Regions from separate parts of the Pseudomonas sp. B1-22 genome, predicted to be linked through region 1. Evidence: riboswitches for the same ligand, from Rfam matches in the RefSeq annotation. Region 1 holds a riboswitch; each other region holds the start of a gene.

Evidence for each region. A riboswitch is a leader RNA that binds a small molecule or an ion and turns the genes downstream of it on or off. The one in region 1 is predicted to bind cobalamin.
Region 2: it holds a riboswitch for cobalamin, as region 1 does, so the genes downstream of both, btuB (TonB-dependent vitamin B12 receptor) here and cobW (cobalamin biosynthesis protein CobW) in region 1, are expected to answer to the same signal.
Region 3: it holds a riboswitch for cobalamin, as region 1 does, so the genes downstream of both, ACQ5BL_RS24105 (TonB-dependent receptor domain-containing protein) here and cobW (cobalamin biosynthesis protein CobW) in region 1, are expected to answer to the same signal.

The regions. Positions count from the first base shown of each region.
Region 1 is NZ_JBCHVH010000006.1:578,876-581,071, forward strand. Features, by position in the region: gene ACQ5BL_RS24665 (CbtB domain-containing protein) at 1-94, opposite strand, end outside; cobalamin riboswitch at 199-413, opposite strand; cobalamin riboswitch at 485-679, shown strand; gene cobW (cobalamin biosynthesis protein CobW) at 915-1,967, shown strand; gene cobN (cobaltochelatase subunit CobN) at 2,065-2,196, shown strand, end outside.
Region 2 is NZ_JBCHVH010000001.1:303,853-306,048, forward strand. Features, by position in the region: gene ACQ5BL_RS01430 (ABC transporter permease) at 1-558, opposite strand, end outside; cobalamin riboswitch at 689-914, shown strand; gene btuB (TonB-dependent vitamin B12 receptor) at 1,029-2,196, shown strand, end outside.
Region 3 is NZ_JBCHVH010000006.1:468,929-471,124, reverse strand. Features, by position in the region: gene ACQ5BL_RS24105 (TonB-dependent receptor domain-containing protein) at 1-1,368, opposite strand, end outside; cobalamin riboswitch at 1,461-1,644, opposite strand; gene dxs (1-deoxy-D-xylulose-5-phosphate synthase) at 1,686-2,196, opposite strand, start outside.

The DNA of each region.
Region 1 (2,196 bases):
CACCGAGCAGGCTGGCGCCGACGGCCAGGGCGATGCGCTTGGAAAGGGGGATGGAAGTGCTCGACGCCTGTTGCGCCAGGATGCTGCTGGACATGAACGTTCCCTCTGAAACTTGAGTAGAGAACGCAGAGGTTGAACGCATTCGAACGCGCCGGATCGGTCGCGCCACGGCCTGCGCCCGCCCACCGCGGGTTTGCCAAAAACGAAGGATTCCAGGCCGGTCTCCGGGCTTGCGATGTCGGCCGATGCGGCCGGGCGGGTCAGCCTTCCCATGCGCGAGCACAGTGGCTACCGATGACCCTTCAATCGCTTACCGTTGCGGGGGCAGCGCCGGACTTGTCCTTGCGGACGCACCGGCTTCCCGTTTCACCTCGCGCACGACGGCGCGAGACACCTGAAACCGCGCTAGCTGACCACGAAGCCCCGCGAGCGTCAACCGCGCGGCAACCGATCCCCGGCGATTGACCGCCCCGTCATCGCTGCGTAGCCTTCTGCCCTTCGAGGTTCTCCGGCACTGGCCGGAGCTAAGAGGGAACGTGGAAATCTTCGGATGCGCCACGGCTGCCCCCGCAACTGTGAACAGCCTGTTCTTTCACACGCCACTGCCGACTACGGCGGGAAGGCGAAAGGACAATCAAGGGCTGTGAGCCAGGAGACCTGCCTCGTGACTGGTTTTCGATCTGCTGCGCGTCGGCTCTGCTGCGTTGGAAGATCGCCGTGGACTGCTCAGTGACTACAGTCAACTCCGCGTCCCCGGCGATCCTCCGCCTTGCCTGGCTCTAGCTCGCGAGATCCAGAACGAGTTCGTTATCAACAGACAACCGGGCGGGGTGATCCGGTGGCGACCTTCGTTGCGCGGCGAACCCGTGCGCGCGCCCTTCATCCGCCTTCAAACTTTCGCTTGCGAGGCGCGCATGAAAACCCTGGCCAAACTCCCCGTCACCATCGTCACCGGCTTCCTCGGTGCCGGTAAGACCACCCTGCTCCGCCACATGCTCGATAACGCCGAAGGCCGCCGTATCGCGGTGATCGTCAACGAATTCGGCGAGCTGGGCATCGACGGCGAAATCCTCAAGCAGTGCTCCATCGGGTGCAGCGAAGAAGAAGCGGTCGGCCGCGTCTTCGAACTGGCCAACGGCTGCCTGTGCTGCACCGTGCAGGAAGAATTCTTCCCGGTGATGCGCGAGCTGGTGGCGCGCCGCGGCGACCTCGACCAGATCCTCATCGAGACCTCCGGCCTGGCCCTGCCCAAGCCGCTGGTGCAGGCCTTCCAGTGGCCGGAAATCCGCAACGCCTGCACCGTGGACGCGGTGATCACCGTGGTCGACAGCCCCGCCGTGGCCGCCGGCACCTTCGCCGCCCACCCCGAGCAGGTGGACGAGCAGCGCAAGCAGGACGCGAACCTGGACCACGAATCGCCGCTGCACGAACTCTTCGAAGACCAGCTGGCCAGCGCCGACCTGGTGGTGCTGAACAAGGCCGACCTGCTGGATGCCGAAGCGCTGGCCCGTGTGCGCGCCGAAGTCGCCGAGGAACTGCCGCCGGCGGTGAAGATCGTCGAGGCCAACTCCGGCCAGCTGCCACTCTCGGTGCTGCTGGGCCTGAACGCCGAGGCCGAGCTGCACATCGACAGCCGCCCCACTCATCACGACCACGAAGGCCATGAAGACCACGATCACGACGAGTTCGACTCCTTCCACGTCGACCTGCCGGAAGTGGAAGAGCGCGCCCTGCTCGACGCGCTGAATGCACTGGTCGAGCGTCACGCCGTGCTGCGCATCAAGGGCTTCGTCGCCATCCCCGGCAAGCCCATGCGCCTGCTGGTGCAGGGCGTCGGCAAGCGCTTCGACAAGCACTTCGACCGCGCCTGGCGCAGCGATGAAACCCGCGGCACCCGCCTGGTGGTGATTGGCCAGGAACTGGACCAGGCCACCATCGCCAACGAACTGCGTACCGCCCTCTCTTGATCGTGTAGGAGCGAGCTTGCTCGCGAACCTGGCCCCGCTGCGGAGGTTGGTTCGCGAGCAAGCTCGCTCCTACGAAGAGCCACCACCGAGCACGCCCATGCACCTGCTGCGCACCCAACCCGGCGGCTTCGTCCCCGACGACGGCATCGCCCACCTGGCCCAGACGCCCGCCGAGCTGGTGATCCTCTGCAGCGGCGATTCGCACCTGGCACTGCTCGCCGAGGCGGCG
Region 2 (2,196 bases), on a different contig from region 1:
GACCATGAAGGTGAGCAGGGCGACGATGGGCACGGCGTCCAGGCCGGTCTGCTCCATGTGCGCGGCCAGCGAGGTGAGCCGCCAGCGGCGCGGGCGCAGCAGCGTGCGTGCCAGGGTCTGCAGGGTCAGGCCGATGAAGCCGAGCATGCCGACCACATGGCCGCGCACGGCGATGGTGGCGATGCCGATGCGTTCGAGGATGTCGACGATGGCATTGCCCGGCGGCGGCTTGCGTTCGTCCAGCCGGCACTGGGTGATGGCGCCGCCCACGGCGCGCAGCAGCGCCAGGCGCTCGGCGGGCAGGTTGTGGGTGATCTGTTCGAGCTGGCCCATGCGCGCGCCGCCGATGACGTCGGCGAGCAGCGCCGCACCGGCGGTATCCAGGGCGCCCAGGCCGCTGAAGTCCAGCTCGGCGGGTTGGTCGCCGTGGCGTACGTTGGCGACCTGGGATTCCAGGCTACTGAAATGCGCCAGCGTCCAGTCGCCGCTGACGCGCATCAGCGATGGGCTGGATTGGGGATCGAGCTGGAGCTGGCCGGGCTGTGCAGTCGTCGTCATGTCTCGCATTCTAGCGAGTTTCTGCCGTGCCTCCACTGGACTTGTGTTTCTCCTTTTGGGCGCTCTGGATCGGGCCTTGGCGACGGCCGCGACAGTCTGTTCAATTGACGCCCCAGGCCGCGAGCCTCTAAGCTGCGCGCCTGCTTCAGGTGCCCCCGGCGTGAGTCGGGGGTGAAACAGGGAAGCCGGTGAATTCGGACCTCAGGGTTCGACCATTCCGGCGCTGCCCCCGCAACGGTAAGCGAGCATCGAGCCGCATTTCGCCACTGTGCCATCGGCATGGGAAGGCGCGGTTTCCGGAGCCTGTCACGGCCCCACTCGCAAGCCCGGAGACCGGCCTGCTGCACGCCATGGCATCGCGGGAGGCGCTGCCGATCGCTCCGGCCGGCCTGTGCTGCCGGGGCGTTCCCGTCCTCCGCCTGCCCTTTCGGGTCAGAGCCGCGCGGGTGAGAGCGGCGGAGTGAGTTCACGTGAAGCATTACCTCTATTGGCCGACGGCGCTGGCGCTGGGCGGCTTCTCCTGTATCGGCCTGGCGGCCGGTGAAACGCCGCTGGCGCTCGACGACCAGCTGGTGACGGCCACCCGCACCGAACAACCCGCCGGGCAGAGCCTCGCCTCGGTGAGCGTGCTGGACCGTGCCGATATCGAACGCGTCCAGGCACAGTCGGTGCCCGACTTGCTGCGGCGCCTGCCGGGCATCTCCCTGAGCAGCAACGGCGGCCCCGGCAAGGCCACCAATCTCTACATGCGCGGTAGCGAATCCGACCATGTGCTGGTGCTGATCGATGGCGTCAAGGCCGGTTCGGTGTCCTCCGGCGGTGCGTCGCTGCAGGACCTGCCGGTGGAGCTGGTCGAGCGCATCGAAGTGGTGCGCGGGCCGCGCTCCAGCCTGTATGGCTCCGAGGCCATCGGCGGGGTAATCCAGATCTTCACCCGCCAGGCTGTGGAGCAGGGCTTCAAGCCCTGGGCCTACGCTGGCGCGGGCAGCCAGAGCACCTACGAAGGCAGCGCCGGAGCCTCGGCCGGCAATGGGCGCGGCTGGTTTGCCCTCGGCGTGTCGAGCCTGGACACCGCCGGCATCGATGCCAAGGCCAACGGCGCCAACGGCCACGAGCCGGACAGCGACGGCTACCGCAACCTCTCGGGTTCCCTGCGTGCGGGCTACCGTTTCGACAGCGGCCTGGAGCTGGACGGCAGCCTGTTGCAGACCGACTTCCACAATGACTTCGACACGGTGAACAGCCGCCGCACCCAGGGCTTCGATGCCTACAACGATGGCGTGCAGCGGGTGATCGGCGGCCGTGCGCGCTTCGTCCCACTGGAGCCCTGGCGGGTAAGCCTGTCCGCCGGGCGCAGCGAGGACGACTCCGACGCCTATCAGGACGGCGCCTTCTACTCGCGCTTCGACAGCCGCCGCGACACCGCGTCCTGGCAGAACGACCTGGACCTCGCCCCAGGCCAGACCCTGACCCTGGGCTACGACTGGCAGCAGGACGAGCTGAGCAGCTCCACCGACTACGCGGTGACCTCCCGCGACAACCGCGGCACCTTCGCCCAGTACCTGGGCAGCGTAGGGCGCCATGACTGGCAACTGAGCCTGCGCCACGACGACAACCAGCAGTTCGGCAGCCGCAACA
Region 3 (2,196 bases), 110 kb from region 1:
TTCGGTGCGGTACAGCGAGGCCTCCAGCTGGGTGCCGGAGAAGTCGCCGCGCCATTGCAACTCGTAGGTCTTTGACGTCTCGGCCTTGAGGTTGGGGTTGCCCGCGCCGGGGTAGTAGAGGTCGCTGAAGGTCGGTGCGCGGAAGCCTTCGCCGTAGCTGGCGATCCAGCTCTGGTGGTCGCCCACCGGCAGGCTGAAGGCGGCGTTCCAGCTGTTCTGGGTGCCGTAGGCCTGGTTGTCGTCGTGGCGCAGGCCGAGCTCGGTACCGAAGGATTCGCCCTTGAAGCTGTGCTGGGCGAAGACGGCGTGGTTCTCGCGACTGTCTTCGGCGAACACGGTGCTGCCGTCGACCTTGTCTTCATACCAGTCGGCGCCCAGCGCCAGTTGGTTGGCCGCGTCCAGCTGTAGGCGGTTGATCCAGCTCGCCGAGTGGCGGGTGGTTTCCAGGGAACCGTTGTTCCAGCTGTCGGCGGCGCCCACGGCCTTGTTGCGGTCGAAGCTGCGGCCCAGCTCCAGGCGGCTGCCCCAGATGTCGGTCAGCTGGCCGTCGAGGTAGGCGCTGTAGCTGCTGACGCGGAACTCGTCGCGGGGAGAACCCGGCTCGAAGTTGTAGGCGTCGTCGTACTCGTTCTTGCCGCGCTGGTCGTTGAGGTTCAGGCCGGCTTTCCAGTCCTCGTTGAGGCGGTGGTTGAGGTTCAGGTGCACGGCCTTGTTGCGCTGGGCGTCGTCGTCGCTGTCGGCGCCGACGTTGTCGCTGGTGCGGTCCCAGCCATCGCTCTCGTCGAGACTGCCACCCAGGCTGTAGGTGGTGCGCTCATCGCCGCCGGAGAGGTTCACGCTGCGCTCGAAGGTGCCGTGGCTGCCGGCGGCAAGGCGCACTTCCGGGTGCAGCCCGGCTTCGCCGTGGCGGGTGAATATCTGGATCACGCCGCCGATGGCATCGGCGCCGTACAGCGAGGAGCGCGGACCGCGGGTCACTTCCACGCGCTCGATGTTGTCGATGCTCAGGTAGTCCAGGCGGGCGATGCCGCTGCTGGCCGAGGCGATGCGCTGGCCGTCGACCAGCACCAGGGTCTGCGCGGTGCTGGTGCCGCGCACGGAATACGAGATTACGCCGCCGGAGCTGCCGATCTGTACGCCGGGCACGCGCTTGAGCAGCTCGGGCACGCTGCGCACCTGCAACTGCTCGATCTCCTTGCGGGTGAACACGCTGTTGGCGGACGTCGCCTGGATGCGCGGCTGGGCCTGGCGGCCGGAGGTGATCACCAGCGCCGGCATGGCATAGATATCGCCAGTCGGAACGCTGGCGTCGGCCAAGGCCAGGCCGGGCAGCAGGCCGGTGGCCAGGGCGAGTCGGGTCAGTTTCATGGAACGTCCTCAAAAGCGGGCGGATGACTTTCGAGGAGGGCGTGGCAAGGGCGGCAGACCGCACTTGACGGTGCGGCCCTCCGCAACACCTGTCGGGGCGTACGAGGGCGGTCTCCGGGCTGCCGACGCTCACGCCTGCGGCCTTCCCATGCGGATGCACAGTGGCGGTTCGCAGCGCGGCAGGCCGGGGCCTGCGGTCGGTTACCGTTGCGGGGGCAGCGCAGGTCTTTCACCTGCTTCCCGTTACCTCGAACGAAAACGGGCGCACCTTACTCAGGTGCGCCCGTCACTGGCAATACTCCGGGAGAGGCATGCGCTCAGCGGTTGCCGAGCGCCTCCAGGCGAGCGCTCACCGAGCGTTCGATGCCGGTGGCGTCAAGACCACACTCGGCGAGCATCTGCGCCGGCTTGGCATGCTCGACGTAGTAGTCCGGCAGGCCCAGGTGCAGGACTGGCTGCAGGATGTTTTCGCGGGCGAGGAACTCGCTGACGGCGGCGCCGGCGCCACCCATCACCGCGTTTTCCTCGAGGGTCACCAGCAGTTCGTGGCTGGCGGCCAACTGGCGCACCAGTGCCTCGTCCAGCGGCTTGACGAAGCGCATGTCGGCGACCGTGGCGTCGAACTGCTCGGCGACCTTCAGCGCTTCCGCCAATTGCACGCCGAACACCAGGAAGGCGACCTTGCCGGCCTTGCCTTCGCGGCGCAGCACGCCCTTGCCGATCTCCACCGGTTCCAGCGCCGCCTCGATGGTGGCGTTGGGGCCGGTGCCACGCGGGTAGCGCACCGCCGCCGGGCCTTCGAAGTGATGGCCGGTGGTGAGCAGCTTG